2 regions of the Lysinibacillus sp. fkY74-1 genome follow, and region 2 is predicted to be linked to the other one. Evidence: riboswitches for the same ligand, from Rfam matches in the RefSeq annotation. Region 2 holds a riboswitch; the other holds the start of a gene.

Region 1 (7,985 bases), 2.1 Mb from region 2:
TGCAAGAAAATTTACAGGATCATCCGAATGTAGGAGATGTGCGGGGCAGAGGTTTATTAATTGGGATTGAGTTAGTAGTAGATAAAGTCTCGAAAGAACCTTTACCAGTGGAGAAGGTAAATGCTGTTATTGCTGCATGCAAAGAACAAGGGGTGATTATTGGGAAAAATGGGGCAACAGTAGCCGGCTTTAATAATGTTCTGACACTATCACCACCACTAAATATTGTGCAAGCAGATCTTCAGCGCATACTTGATGTGGTCGTTGAGAGTTTAAAGAAGCTTTAATAAATACTATTGGTTCTAAAGGACTCTAAATAAGAGCTTTTAGAACCTTTTTATGAAATCAGAAAAAGGTTCAATCAATAAAATAACAATCAATTTATGTAAAATAATACTGGAAAAAGGTGAACTGTAGTTTATAAAATTTTTTTGATAATTATCTATCAAAAGTGTCCTGGCGAGGGATATTCTTTTAATTACTTCTTTTTAAACGAACAATCAATCAGAATAATCCCTTTTTATCTAGCAAGTAGAGAAAATCCTTCTCTACTTGCATCTCTTAGTCTTCTCTTTTAAACATATACCCCTTATAGGATTTATGAATAATCATGACAATTCCCATTAGCATGAAATTTGACAAAAGTGAGCTGCCCCCGTAGCTTAAAAAAGGCAAAGTAACTCCCGTGACTGGTAAAAGTCCAAGGGTCATGCCAATATTTTGAGTAATTTGGAAGGCTAATAAGCTTGATATTCCTGCGCCCATTAATGTCATAAAAGGGTCTTTTGCTTCAACTGTAATAAGCACAATCCTGTAGATGACAAAAAACAGTAAAGCAATGACGAATGCACCGCCAGCAAACCCTAATTCCTCAGCAATAGTAGAAAAAATAAAATCAGTATGTTTTTCTGGTACATAAACATTGTTATTCAGATAGCCTTTTCCGATAAATTCACCCGATCCAATGGCTAAAAAGCCCTGGCGTACTTGAAACGAAGAATCTATGTAATCATAAGGCTGCAGCCAACCATAAATACGAGATACTTGATGTCCTGATAGGGCACCTAAAATTTTTTCCGTGAAAAAATCATTAAATCTGACATAAAGTACTACAACTGTACTGATAAGAACTAGAGGAATGGCCGTAAACACAATCAGTAACTTTCTATGAATACCCGAAAAAAGTATCATGGGTAGAATCATTGCCATGTATAACATAACCATGCCTGTGTCGGGTTGTTTATAAACAAGGAGCGATGGAGGAAGGACGATGAGTCCGATTTTTACTAATAGCCATAAATCAGCTAGATAAGAGGGGCGTCCATTTTTCTCTTGATGAGAGATAATGACTTTACTCACAACAATTAAAAAGGCGAATTTTAAGAACTCAGATGGCTGAAGGGAGCCTAGAAATGGTATTTGATACCAAGATTTAGCCTCGTTTATCGTCCGTGCAATACTTTCTGGTGCTACTATGAGTCCAGCAGTGAATGCTACGGCTAATCCATAAAACGGCCATCCAATCTTTTTTAATTGTTCAATATCAAGTAAGGAAATCCCAAACATGATCATAAACCCAATGAGATAAAAGATAAATTGCTTCATAATGAAGGAACTGGTATATTGTCCGAAATTGACACTGCTAGAATGGACAAAAAGACAGCTAAAACCTCCAATGAAAAAGAGGCTCACAACTAAACTTCCATCCAATTTCTTAAGCTGCGACAAATGTAACACCTTCTTTCTATAGTTAATATTATAAACGCTGGTAATGTGTGGAAGGTTGCAACTATTTACATGATGCAAATAAAGGATATTTGTACATGTTGATTTGTACGGTAAATTACCTATATGGGATGAGTGAGTGGGCATAATTTCTTAATTCTTCGTCTAATCTTTACAAAAATATAACACTGGCTTTATATCTTCATACTATCATTATTGGTAAGAGTTGGAGGAGGAGCCAGAGATCATGCATTTTTTTCGTTTCATTAAGGTGAAGGACAAGTTACTTGTACTTATGATTGTTTGTGTATTATCGAATGTATTGCTAGGTGTATTTAGTGTGGATTATTTGAGAAAAATGTCGTGGCATGCAAGTGAGAGTTACAAACAGGGGCTTGTTCCAATTGGATGGCTAAATGAGCTGGAGGAATCGCAACGTCAATTAGATTTTATCGTTGATTCTGATGGTGATTATAAAAGAATGTCAGCCATTTTAAAAGACGTGGATAAGCCGTTAGACCATTTAAAAGGGCAAGAAATTGATAAAAAAATGAGTCATCAAATTAATAAGTATAAATCCTTGCTGGGAAAGCAGAGAGAAAAGATTGAGGGCTACCAGCAATTGAAACAAAGTGAACAAGAGAAATTTTATTCACAGACGTTTCTACCAATAAGTCAGGAAATTCATACATTATTAGAAGAAACTCAAAACTATCTTGTTCAACGAGCAAAAGACCAACAACAGTCCTATCAAGAAGATGTACAATTTGGTTATTGGCTGCTTGGTGGGGTGTGTTTAACAGTTGTGATGCTAGTTATTATTATAGGATTTATAGCAACAAAGGCAGTCAATGTACCTACACGACAATTGAAATCATTATTAAAGCAAGCTGAACAGGGTAATTTCACTGCCAATGCAAGTTATGTGGCTCATGATGAGCTAGGTGAGGTAGTGCTTTCTTACAATCAAATGGTCACAGAAGTGAAACGTTTACTCCATACAGTTACGGACAGTGCCTACGAAGTGGAGAAAATGACCGGGAAATTGCAGGAGTCCTCAGAGGAATCCTCTACAACAACATTAAAAATAGCTAAAGATGTACAGTCTATTTCAGATTCAACAGCAGCGTCTACTAATAAGTTGGCCTCCAATACATCATCACTAGAAGAAGTTTTAAATGATGTACAGGTCATATTAGAGAAAATTCAAATTGTGGAAAATTTCGCCCACAAAACTGCTAGAGATGCGGAGAGCGGTACTGAAATTGTGCAGGCCAATTTGGCGCAAATGCAGACGATTAAGCAAGCTGTCGAGAAATCCAATACAGCCATTTTTAATTTAGTTCAACGAGCATCATCTATCGATCAAATGATAGAGGTCATCGAAAGAATAACAGCTCAAACAAATCTATTGGCGTTAAATGCATCTATTGAAGCGGCAAGAGCGGGCGAGCATGGCAAGGGATTTGCAGTAGTAGCGAATGAGGTACGTAAGCTTGCGGAGCAAACCGTCCATTCTACACAAACTATTACATCCATTGTACAAAACATTCATTTGGATTCAAGCTATGCAGTGCAAATGATGGAGGGCGTTCTAGTGGCAACCGAGAAAGGCGTTACTGTAACAGGACAAACGGCTTCCAGTTTTGATCAAATTTTAGAAAAAGTACATACAATCAAGCCTTATATTATGGAAGTATCTTCTACAGTTCAAGAGATTGCCAATCATACAAAAAAAGTTAGTGATGATGCGGTTATGTTGACATCGTTATCTGATACGAATACAGTATCGACAAAACATGTTGCTTCTTTAACAGCCAATCAATTAACAGCACAGCAACATTTCCATAATTATATTAAAGAATTACGAAAGGTATCAAAAGTGCTACAAATAGCCGTTAAACGTTTTTCAATATAATTTAGTCATTCATATCTTAATGGGCGATTGAATCTCCTTTGTAAAGTTAGCAAAGGGGATTCTTTTTATTTGCTCTAATAACTTGTTGGATGGTAGTTTTAAAATATGTCCTCTGTGAATATACAAATGTATTTGATATATTTTTGTAGCACAATAATTTAAAATGTTCATATACTGAGAAGTAAGGGATAGTATGTTTCTTTTATGAATATTTTTAATATAATTGTTGTATTTTCAAAACGAACACATTATAATGAATTTCATTGAAAGTGTTATTAAATCAATGTTTGTTAATATATTTTGTACTTTCCATAAGTACAATTGTTCACATGTGGAGGTTTTGAGAAATGAAAAAAATTATGGTTACCGGAGCACTTGGTCAAATTGGTTCTGAGCTTGTAGAAAAACTTCGTAGTATTTATGGAGAGGACAATATACTTGCTACTGACATTAGAAAGCTTGACCATACTGAGGGCCCGTTTGAGATATTGGACGTTACAGATGGACAAAGAATGCATGATTTAGCAAAGGACTTTGGTGCTGATACAATGATGCATTTAGCAGCACTATTATCAGCTACAGCTGAAAGAAATCCTTTGTTGGCTTGGAATTTAAATATGGGTGGATTAATGAATGCTTTGGAAGTTTCACGAGAGTTAAATATGCAATTCTTCACACCAAGCTCAATAGGGGCATTCGGACCATCTACACCGAAGGAAGACACACCTCAGGATACATTGCAACGCCCGACAACTATGTATGGTGTTAATAAAGTGGCTGGCGAATTATTATGTGATTATTACTTCAGCCGTTTTGGAGTAGATACACGTGGTGTCCGTTTCCCAGGTTTAATTTCTTATGTAACACCCCCTGGCGGTGGTACAACTGATTATGCGGTAGAGATTTTCTACGAAGCGATTGAACAAGGTAAGTATACATCTTATATTCAAGAAGGTACGTATATGGATATGATGTACATGCCAGATGCTTTACAGGCAATTGTCGATTTAATGGAAGCCGATGGTAGTAAGCTTGTTCACCGTAATGCTTTTAATATAACAGCAATGAGTTTTGAACCATCGCAAATCGCAGCTGAAATAAAAAAACATTTACCGAACTTTACAATGAACTATCAGGTTGACCCAGTTCGTCAGGCAATAGCAGATAGCTGGCCAAACTCAATAAATATTGAAGCGGCACAAAAAGAGTGGGGCTTTAAAGCAGAGTACGATTTGTCAAAAATGACGGTAGATATGTTAGAAAAGCTAAAAATTAAACTGCATAAAAGAGCGATTTCATAATAGCGATTGAACGGATGATGTGATAGACTTCATCCGTTTTTTTTATGAAATAAATGGGGGATATATATTCTTATTGGAATAGATTCGTTTATACTTGTGTTTCAAGATCAGCAGACATTACATCATTAGTGAAAGTTGAAGAGCGATTTCCGGTTTAGGAAATCGCTCTTTCAGGTTTAAATTATTTATTTAACATATGAAAAACTTGCTCAACGTCCTTATCGCCACGACCTGAGATATTAATAATAATAATGTCATCAGTTGTAAGAGTAGGCGCTAGTTTTAGTGCATGGGCAACTGCATGAGAGCTTTCGAGTGCAGGAATAATACCTTCTACCTTCGATAGCACCTGAAATGCCTCTAGGACTTCTTCATTTGTCACGGTAACATACTCTGCACGACCAATTGTTTTTAAGTGACTGTGCTCAGGTCCCGCACCTGGGTAATCTAACCCTGCGGCAATCGAGTATGTTGGTAGAGGGTTTCCCTCTGCGTCCTGTAGCACTAAGCATTTGAAGCCGTGCAGTTCTCCAGGCGTTCCTTCGTTAAGTGTAGCAGCTTGATCTGGCTCTATTCCGATAAGACGAACATTTTTATCAGCAATAAACTCTGCGAATGCCCCTATAGCATTACTTCCACCGCCAACACAGGCTAGGACAGCGGTTGGTAGTTTTCCTTCTTTCTCCAAAATTTGCTCGCGGCTTTCGCGGCTAATAACTGATTGGAAATGTTTAACCATTGAGGGGAATGGGTGCGGCCCAACAGCAGAGCCTAATAAATAAAATGTCGTTTCGTAGTTTGCCACCAAATCAGCGAATGCTTCATCAACGGCATCCTTTAAACGTCCTTGCCCCTTATCAACAGCTACTACCTTTGCTCCAAGAAGCTCCATTCGAAATACATTTAATGCCTGACGTTTAGTATCCTCTAACCCCATATAAATAGTACAATCCATCCCGAACATGGCACAGGCAGTAGCGGTTGCCACACCGTGTTGTCCTGCACCGGTTTCAGCAATAACGCGATTTGCTCCCATACGTTTTGCTAATAAAATTTGACCCAATACATTATTGATTTTATGTGAGCCCGTATGGTTAAGATCCTCACGCTTTAAATATATTTTTGCGCCAGCCAATTGCTTTGTTAAATTTTCTGCAAAATAAAGAGGGGATTTGCGACCGACATATTCATTGAAATAATAATTCAATTCTGTATTAAAGTCTGCATCATCTTTGAATTTTTGGAAATTTTCATCCAAAATAGTTAATACATGCTGAAGCTCCTCTGGAACGAAGCTTCCACCAAATTCTCCGAAATATCCTTTATTCTCTGCTACTGTACTCATCTTTTCTCGACTCCTCTACGCTCATTTTTTCATAAAAAAAAGCCACTCCAATCCTCTGTAAAAAGGACGAGTAACCGTGGTGCCACCTTTATTCGCAATTGATGTGCGCTTTCTAACTCCGATAACGGGGAGCCAATCGGCCTTACATTGGAGTAAGGCTGCTCTGAAGTCCATTCACAAGTACGTACTACTGGTTTACACCGACCACCAGCTCTCTTTAAGTAACGATGTTTGCTACTACTCTTCTTCTTCGCATTTATTAGAAAGAATTGTAGAATGTTTTCAGAATATTGTCAAGAAAAAAAGACGAATCTTGTAAGACTCGTCTATTCAATCATCTCTTTAAAGTGAAGGCGTTTATTGAGTATATACATAATAGGTGCACCCACCGCTAAAACAACGAATTCACCTGCTGCCACCGTTAGCCAAGTCCAAAAGAATGGTAGCTCTAAGGCTAAATTCAATTCAAAGGCAATTATAAACATTGTACAAGTAAATAAGAATGTATTGATGATTAAGCGTGCCCAAATATTTTTAACAAATTTACAAATCAAAATGAACAAACCCAATGTAATCATAGAATGTCCAACACCAAATACTAAGTCGTAGATACCAAGTGGTGAAAAGATATTAGCAATAAATACTCCAATTATGATACCAACGGCAAAGCGTGGATTAAAGGCCACTAAATGGTTAAAAATTTCAGATACACGGAACTGCACCTCTGTAAAACCAAATGGTGCAACAAGCATCGTCACAGCAATGTATAGAGCTGCAATAATACCACTTGCTGCTAAAAACTTTATTTTCATATTCATTTCTCCTTAGTTTTTTTTCGTGGGATGGTTACGAACCACGTAGAGCAAGTGCAATCATATCAGTATTCATGCGGGTTTGTAAATAACTATGTGTAAATAATGTGTAAAATAATAAAGCGGCTAAAATATTCATTGTATTTCTCATGAATTCAATTTATCAGGAATTAGAGCTAACACCAGAAGAAGGAACAGCAATTTTTTTTGCTAACAACTTACGTAAAAAGAAAGTTTCGAAGGTTGAAATTGCGTAGGGTGAAAGTAAAAGTGAACTAGTTAGACGATGCGCTGTGATATCGAGCCAATGACGGTATTTAGTACAAATTTTCAATTACAGGGAAATCACGTTGCAATGATTGGACTGCCATTTCTAGAATTAAGAATTTATGAAATAGTCGCCGTTGTTCAGGTTTCAGCATACAACGGAACGCTCCTTGTGAATGACTGGAACAACTGCCAATACACTATCAATCATAAATGTGCGCTTGGCTTGCCTTGTAAAACAATACGCCTGAAAGGAACCGCCAACAATTTTAATTATCTTGATACGCCTTTGTGACACTGTGCCGTCTTTAGCCATATACATCATGTTCAAAAATTGATTTCGCTGCATTGCTTTTATAAGTTGTTCTTTCATCATTCCACACCTCTCAAACAAGAACATTCGTTTGTGTTATTTTAGAACTGATGTTCGCATTTTGACAAGTATTAATTTGTGGAAATAAAAAAAGCCCATTATCAATTAAGGTAACGGGCATTTCATCTGAAGGTGTTGGAGGAACTTTCACTGTTACGACTACAGAGAAAGATGGATTCGGCATGTACGCGGTTGAAAATTATGCATTAGCAAAAATTCAAGAAGGGTCTAAAGTAACGGTTTA
Region 2 (7,985 bases):
CCCAAGTGGCCCTTCCTTTTTTCACAATTAAAACTAGGTACTCTCTTTGTGGAGTACCTAGTTTTTTTGTTAGTATGCGTGTTCATTCACAGTATACCATATCATCCTCTACAATTTTTCAACAAACTTCCAATAGGTGCTGTAAGCATAAAAACCATGATTGAAGTGCGCTTATATGTACTGGCATGATATTCTTTTCTTTTTACATCAAGTAAGGTATACAATTTACAAAATAAGTAAATAATATGTTTTGTAAGGGGGGAATCGCTATGAACACTAATGTGACTAAACCCTAAACCCTTTATTCCATCCCCAAGTTCATAGCGATTACCGTTCTAAAAAATTCAGGTCTCATTCGAGTACCTGTTTTTTTTTCATCGTTTTTTATAGTTTTTAGGGCATTATCATTTACTACGTGTCGGATGTCCATTGATATAATTTATACTGTCTTTCATTTCTTCTAATAATTTTGTTTGTCTTTTTAGTTGCTTAATCGTACTAATAGCAAACCAAATTATAAAAATAATCGGAATTATGTAAAACAACAGTCCTACTATCGAAAATAAACTAAATATAATATCTCCATTATTATAATTATTCAAATCCTAAACCTCCTGTCTTTAAACAAGATTGTAGCATACTAGATTTCGATTTGGTATTAAAATGGAAAATGTCAATGTGTTATAACGATTATTCTTTGCAGGCTACTCACTTTTCCCACAGAAAACGAGTAGCCTCTTCTACAAAGAATTAACCTGAAATAAGACGTTTTTCTTTTAATGATCCCACTTGACCAAGAATTAGGGCTCCGAACATTTGTATAATCGTCTTCACTATAATTTGTCCTACAATAGCGGCAGGTACTGCTTCCCAAGGCAATATATTAGCTCCAAGTGGACTCAATCCAATGACTACAAAGATTGCAGAATCCAAAAACCCTCCCACGATTCCACTGTAAAGCACTCGCCAAGCCATTGGTAATTTCAGTCGACTATAGATTTCTGTATCAGCTGTTTCAGCCACAACAAATGAGACAGCCGATGCTACCACAATTAAAAGTGTATCCCCGAGTATGAATGACACTACTGCTGATAAAATTAAAGCTGTAACGATAAAGAAATATGTCTTTGTTCTACCATATTTATTTTGCACAAGGTCCCTGAAAATAAAGGTCGCCCCTATTAAAAGCGTCCCCATTGGAACAATAAACATCCCAAACTGTAATGGCGCAAATGCTGCTGTTACCACATTAGCGATGATAATCGATAATAAATAAAATAAAATTCTCATTCTGGTACTCCTCTAATACATTTATAGACATTTCGTAATGGCACACTATACACCTCTTTTATTTCCCCATACAAGAGTGTGCAACTGTGGCAATACTTTAACATCCTTTAATTCCTCATCTTTCAACACGCTATCAATCAGTGCATGATATTTATCTAGTAAATTTTTCATTAATCGCGAATTGTCATTCGTTGTGAGATCATCATTGCCGACTTGAAGATAAAAGGGGATAGTTGGAAATTGATGGTGAATTTGTTTAGCAAAATCGTAATCCTCTTGAGTAAAAACGACTATTTTTAGAGAAATATGGTGATGACTATTTTGCAATCTAAGTTTTCCAAAAATATCCACCAACACTGAATACTCTGTTGTCATACCTGAACTAGGCGCCTTGGGAGAAATGGTCAATTCATCAATGTCGTACATCCAGTTCTGCCACCTACTTCCTTGTGTTTCCACCGCAACCTTTATGTTGTTTTCTTTTAAAATGGCAATAAGCGCCTCTAAATTAGCATAAAGTGCAGGATTGCCGCCTGAAATCGTAACATATGAAAAGCCATTACCCCCAAGACGCTTCAACTCTGCCCAAATCTCTTCCGCTGTCATTTGAACAATAAGATGCTTTCCGCTACCGTCCCACGTAAACGACGAATCACACCACGAACAAGAATAATCACAGCCAGCCGTTCTTACAAACATGGTCTTTTGGCCCACTACCATTCCCTCGCCTTGAATTGTCGGTCCAAAGATCTCGACAACAGGTATCTTACTCAACTTCCATCCACTCCCGTCTCGCTTCTGCATAGCTTGTTGGAGTTTCATATAGTCTGATAAATTCTACACGCGCACCATTATTTCTTTGCTCATCACGCAAGGCCACTACCATGGTATCGTAAATCCAAACAACTATATTTTCTGCTGTGGTATTCATAGGTGGAAGCGTTTCGTTTAAATAACGGTGATCCAGATGAATCTCAATTTTTTGTTTCCATATTCTTTTGATATCACCAAAATCAATCATCAAGCCGCGTTCATCTGTATATCCACTAAGTCCCAATACAACACGATAAGTATGGCCATGTAGGTTTTTACATTTGCCCTCATAATGATGTAAATGATGAGCAGCATCGAAGGTAAATTCTTTGCTTACAAGCACACGCTTAGCATGATAGTTCAATTGATTACTTTGGATATCTACCCCTATTTTTTGGAGCTTATCGACGATTTTAAAATCTGACATGCTTAAAACTCCTTCCTATAGCTTAGATACTCATCAAGCCCTTTTTTTCGCAGTTTACATGCGGGGCATTCCCCACAACCATCTGCGATTACTCCGTTATAGCAAGTCAATGTTCTTTCCCGAACAAATTCTAGAGCCCCAAACTGATCGGCAAGCTCCCATGTCTGCGCTTTATTGAGCCACATTAACGGTGTATCAATCACAAAGGAATTATCCATCGATAAATTTAACGTTACATTCAAGGACTTAATAAAAACATCTCGGCAATCCGGATATCCACTGAAATCCGTTTCACATACACCAGTTACAATATGCTTGGCTCCTATTTGACTTGCTAAAACACCAGCGAATGAAAGAAAAAGAAGGTTTCGTCCAGGTACAAATGTCGATGGAAGCTCACCATTTTGACCGTCTTCCACTTTAATGTCTTGTCGTGTCAATGCATTCGGAGCAAGCTGATTTAAGAGGGTCATATCAAGTATGTGATGCTTAATACCAAGCTCCTCTGCTATCTGTTCCGCACATTCAATTTCAAGGCGATGTCTTTGTCCATAATTAAAAGTCACGGCCTCAATCTCTGCAAAACGTTCTTTTGCCCAAAACAGACAAGTTGTACTATCCTGACCTCCACTAAATACAACAATTGCTTTCTCCTGCTTCATCTATAAAAACTCCCTTTGATGGAAAAAACAGCACGCTAAGAAAAGGTGCTGCTTTCTCCTTAGTTTTTTTAAGAGGGTAGCTAAAAACCTCTTTTTTGATTGGACTAACTAATTTCTCGTTATCGATTATCAATTTTTTCTGGATAAAGGTCATGGTTCATTAAACGGTAATTTGCGATTTCTTCATATTTAGTCTCTGGCTTCCCATAGTTACACCACGGATCGATTGAAATCCCCCCACGTGGCGTAAACTTCCCCCAAACCTCGATATATCGAGGGTCAAGCAATGTAATTAAGTCATTCATAATGATGTTAACGCAATCTTCATGGAAATCACCGTGATTTCTAAAACTGAATAAATACAACTTTAGTGATTTACTCTCTACAATTTTTTTGTCTGGAATATACGAGATGTACATCGTTGCAAAATCAGGTTGATTGGTAAGCGGGCATAAACTAGTGAACTCTGGACAATTAAACTTAACGAAATAATCGCGATTGGAATGAAGATTATCTACTGCCTCCAATACCTCAGGTGCATATTCAAATGAATAGTTCGTTCCTTGATTACCTAATAATGTTAAATCCTTTAGTCCTTCTTCATGACTTCGACCAGACATAAAAAAACCTCCTTGTAAAATGTTTCCCAACACTTTCAAGAGAGGCTTTACCAATTCATCTATTAAAACATACGTCTAAACATAAAAAAGCCACGTCCGATATGGACATGGCAAATTGTCATGTTTCCATAGTTTTTTATAGAGGGTATCAGCTATGAACCTCTCCCGATCAAGTTCGGGCATTCTTTTCCTCCATATAATACGAAAAATAGTACGAAACGTCAAATAGATTTTTTCATACAAAATCCCAGAATTGCTTCTTCTGAAATTACACTGTCATTCTAGGCTATATTTTAGCAGCTCATAAAATCTTAGCTGGGCATAGTTTCATTACTATTCGTAAAAAATAAAACCTGAGTGTAGTATTACTTAAATCCTATAATCCACTCTAAAGTAATACTATTATAGTCGGTTAGAAGTGACCTTTCTCAGCTCTATTAGCGCAAAATTAGCTAGATAATGCTCCCTTAAAATGAAAAAGCTCCTAACATATTTTCAAACTGAAATAAATCAACTACAATGGACAAATGGTAGAAATTCTAAAATCTACCCAATTACCTTAATTTATACAAATTTACTGTGAAGGAGCACGAACATGAAAAAGAAGTTTTTATCCTTACTCATGACCGTCATAATGGTCCTGTCCGTAAGTGTAGCGGTGTATGCTGATGAAAAGTCACCACCTGCGACAAGAGGAGAAATTGTTAAAACCTTGTTGATAGCTGCAGATACCTATCAACCAGGACTAAATAAGGAGGCAATTATACAAGGCTCTAAAAACAAAGATTTACGAGAAAATGAGCCAGCGAAGAAAGTTGAAGCTTTAGTTATGTTGAGCAGAGCATTCGGCGAATTGCCAAAGCCTGTTGGAAATGATCTTCGCAGTGGCACATTTGGAGTTGAGTATACTGATGTACCTACATGGGCTAAGAAAGATATCGATAAACTGACTAAAGCAGGCATACTGACAGGCAACCCTGACGGTACATTAGGAGCAAATGAAGAAATTACTATCGATGAATTCCAAAACCTGATTGCCAGAATATGGACACTTAAAGGTTCCCATTTAAACGATGATTTTTATGAAGCCATCAATAAGGAATGGTTAAATAAATCGACTATTCCAGTCGGAGAAATCATGGGCGGCGGATTTTCTGAGCTTCAAAAACAGAATACTGATAAAATCGAAAAGATAATAGATGAGCTCTCTGGCAAACAATTTGCAAAAGGATCAAAAGAGCAGAAAATTGCCGATTTCTATTCGACAGCATTGGATACAAACAATAGAAATAAACAAGGAATTGAGCCCATTCAAACATATGTAAAAGCAATTGATGAAGCTAAAACTCTTGCTGAACTTGTGCAAGCAGATCTTCATTTGGAGAAAGAATTAGGTATAAGCTCACTATTCAGCTTTGCCATTATGAACGATGCAAAGAATAGCAGTGAAAATGCTTTGTATTACACTGGGTTAGCTACTGGTTTGGATAAGAACAGTTTTGTAACTGAAGACTCTAACGCGAAAAAAGCCTATATTCAGTATATGACCAGACTATTAGTACTATCGGGCGAAAAAGAATCTACGGCAATTGCTCTAGCAGAGAAAATTTATGAAATGGAAAAAAGCTTAGCTTCCGTATCACTTGACCCTCATGAACAAGGCGACGTTAAGAAATACTATAACCCTTATACAATCGAGCAATTTAACAGCATGTTCAAAACAGTAGATATGAAACAAGTTTTAAATTCGATGAAAGTTGACAGTGTTGATAAAGTCATCGTATTTGATGTGAAGCTGGCGCAAAAAGGCGCGGAGCTCTTGAATGAAAAGAACCTTAATGTGCTGAAAGCTTACTCTAAATTGCAGCTCCTTATGGCAACTGGCGGTCTGTTGTCAGATGAATTCGGAGATGCTGCTAATGAGTTTTCTGCAACGTTATATGGAGTTTCAGGCGTAAAAACAGATAAGGAAATCGCAATAGCTAAGACAACTAGCACAATGAGCGGATACTTGGAGCAACTGTTCGCCGAAGAACATTTTTCACCAAAAGCTAAAAAAGATGTTGAACAAATGGTAGATAAATTAATTGCTACGTATGAGGAAAGAATCAAATCCCTTGATTGGATGTCAGAAACAACAAAAGCTAAAGCAATTAAAAAGCTGGATACAATGATTGTTAAAATCGGTTACCCAGATAAGTGGGATACGACATTAGATAAAGTAACTATCAAGACATATGACGAAGGTGGTTCGCTATTTTCTAATACCTTCACAGTAACCAAAGCATACATTGATAACACAAAAGCTAAGCTAGGAAAACCAGTAGATAGAACGGCATGGGTAACGAGTGTCTATACCGTTAATGCTTTTTACAATCCTCTTAATAACGAAATTACGTTCCCTGCTGGTATTCTTCAAGCGCCTTTTTATGATATTAACGCTAAACCTGAAGAAAATTATGGTGCCATTGGCATGATTATTGGTCATGAAATCAGCCATGCATTTGATAACAATGGATCTGCATACGACGAAAATGGAAATGCAAATAACTGGTGGACAGAAGAAGACTTTAAGAAATTCGAAGAGAAAAACCAAAAGCTGATTGAGTTTTATAATGCCATTGAGATTATTCCTGGTGTTTTGAATGACGGTCAGCTTACATTAAGCGAGAATGGCGCTGATTTAGGTGGAATGGCGGCTTCACTGCAGGTTGTCTCTCAAATGAGTAAACCAGATTTTAAAGCATATTTCGAAAGTAATGCAAAAATGTGGAAATCCACAACAACAAAAGAATTTGCAGCAATTTTGAGCAAAAATGATGTACATTCATCCAATAAAGTTCGGGTAAACCGCACGATTGTAAACTTCCAGGAATTCTATGACACCTATGGAATTAAGCCTGGAGATGGCATGTATGTAGCTCCGAAAGATCGAGTTTCCATCTGGTAATCAGCTAATTCAATAGCTCTTACATCCCTATAAAAAAGTTAAGTGACTGTCTAGAGAAAGAGTATGGCGCTTTACTAAGATTGTTGCTGTTAAAACAAAAAGGCAGATTTAATCTATACATTTAGATTAAATTCTGTCTTTTGTTTCAATATTTCATGCATTAAATTTATCCATATTAGCAACCTTATCATTTTGGCTTACCTACTAAAACAAACGAGTAAAAGTTTCTCTAAATATTACCTATCATCACTTCATGTACTTTAAGGGGATAAAAAAACATCTTTCACCCACACTAATGGTGGAGGTGAGATGATGATGGGTAATAATAAACATAAAAATAATAAAACGCAAGACAACAAAAAACAACAGAATCAAAATCAAAATGCTAACAGAGAGCGTAAAAACAGAGAAGAGTTCGCAGAGGAAATAGATTTCAGTCAAATTATAAATGAAAAGAATAAATAATTAATGTGGAACGTAGCCCCAATATCCTTTTAAAAAGCTGTATATTGGGGCTTTTTGTATTTCCTTAAACGAACCCCCTTCTATTGGCTATTTATACATTACCTAGATAGCTTCGTGTTATATTCTGAAGAACAATTTGTCCATTCTTACTGTATTTTTCGAATAACCCCGACAGGAGAAAAATGAAATTTTCATATTCGTCGTCGTGTTTTTTTGGAGCATACGAAGCTGATAAATTCCTTCCCAAGAAATCCTCATAATTAAAAATCAAATCATTTTGATACTTTATAAGCTCATACTTTCCATCCTTAAAAAAGCTGTTAAAAATTGCTGGAGTATCTTCCATTCCACCGCTAAATCCTTTGAAATTCGAACAGGTCTTTTGGCAAATTGCTGCATTCTCTTGAATAATTGGACTAGTTAAATCTCTACTATTCCACACAAGAGCAACATTTGCATTTTGTTTTAATATCCGTTGACATTCCATTTTAAAAGCTTTTTTATCAAACCAATGAAATGCCTGTGCCACAGTTACTAAATCAACACTATTGCCTTTTAATGTGGTATGTTCAGCAGTTCCTTTTACTGATTTAAAACGAGAATGGAAGCTTAAAGACTCCTCAGCCATCTTTCTCATGTCGTCATTTGGCTCCACACCAATAACATTCATCCCTTTTTCAAGTAACTGACGGCTCAATATCCCCGTACCTGAACCAATATCTGCCACCGTCTGTTCTCCTTTAAGTTGGTTTGCTGAA

Evidence for each region. A riboswitch is a leader RNA that binds a small molecule or an ion and turns the genes downstream of it on or off. The one in region 2 is predicted to bind preQ1.
Region 1: linked by a shared signal. The riboswitch ahead of ACE1MS_RS02145 (QueT transporter family protein) and the one ahead of queF (preQ(1) synthase) in region 2 are both predicted to bind preQ1.

The regions. Positions count from the first base shown of each region.
Region 1 is NZ_CP170173.1:445,382-453,366, forward strand. It holds gene ACE1MS_RS02120 (aminotransferase) at 1-287, shown strand, start outside; gene ACE1MS_RS02125 (FtsW/RodA/SpoVE family cell cycle protein) at 562-1,728, opposite strand; gene ACE1MS_RS02130 (HAMP domain-containing methyl-accepting chemotaxis protein) at 1,973-3,643, shown strand; gene ACE1MS_RS02135 (L-threonine 3-dehydrogenase) at 3,991-4,944, shown strand; gene trpB (tryptophan synthase subunit beta) at 5,126-6,289, opposite strand; T-box leader at 6,349-6,549, opposite strand; gene ACE1MS_RS02145 (QueT transporter family protein) at 6,616-7,101, opposite strand; PreQ1 riboswitch class I at 7,108-7,152, opposite strand; gene ACE1MS_RS02150 (transcriptional regulator) at 7,517-7,741, opposite strand.
Region 2 is NZ_CP170173.1:2,528,677-2,536,661, forward strand. It holds gene ACE1MS_RS12270 (hypothetical protein) at 405-602, opposite strand; gene ACE1MS_RS12275 (VUT family protein) at 751-1,290, opposite strand; gene queE (7-carboxy-7-deazaguanine synthase QueE) at 1,336-2,064, opposite strand; gene queD (6-carboxytetrahydropterin synthase QueD) at 2,057-2,530, opposite strand; gene queC (7-cyano-7-deazaguanine synthase QueC) at 2,533-3,192, opposite strand; PreQ1 riboswitch class I at 3,246-3,289, opposite strand; gene queF (preQ(1) synthase) at 3,312-3,812, opposite strand; PreQ1 riboswitch class I at 3,935-3,981, opposite strand; gene ACE1MS_RS12300 (M13-type metalloendopeptidase) at 4,408-6,762, shown strand; gene ACE1MS_RS12305 (hypothetical protein) at 7,075-7,227, shown strand; gene ACE1MS_RS12310 (class I SAM-dependent methyltransferase) at 7,319-7,985, opposite strand, start outside.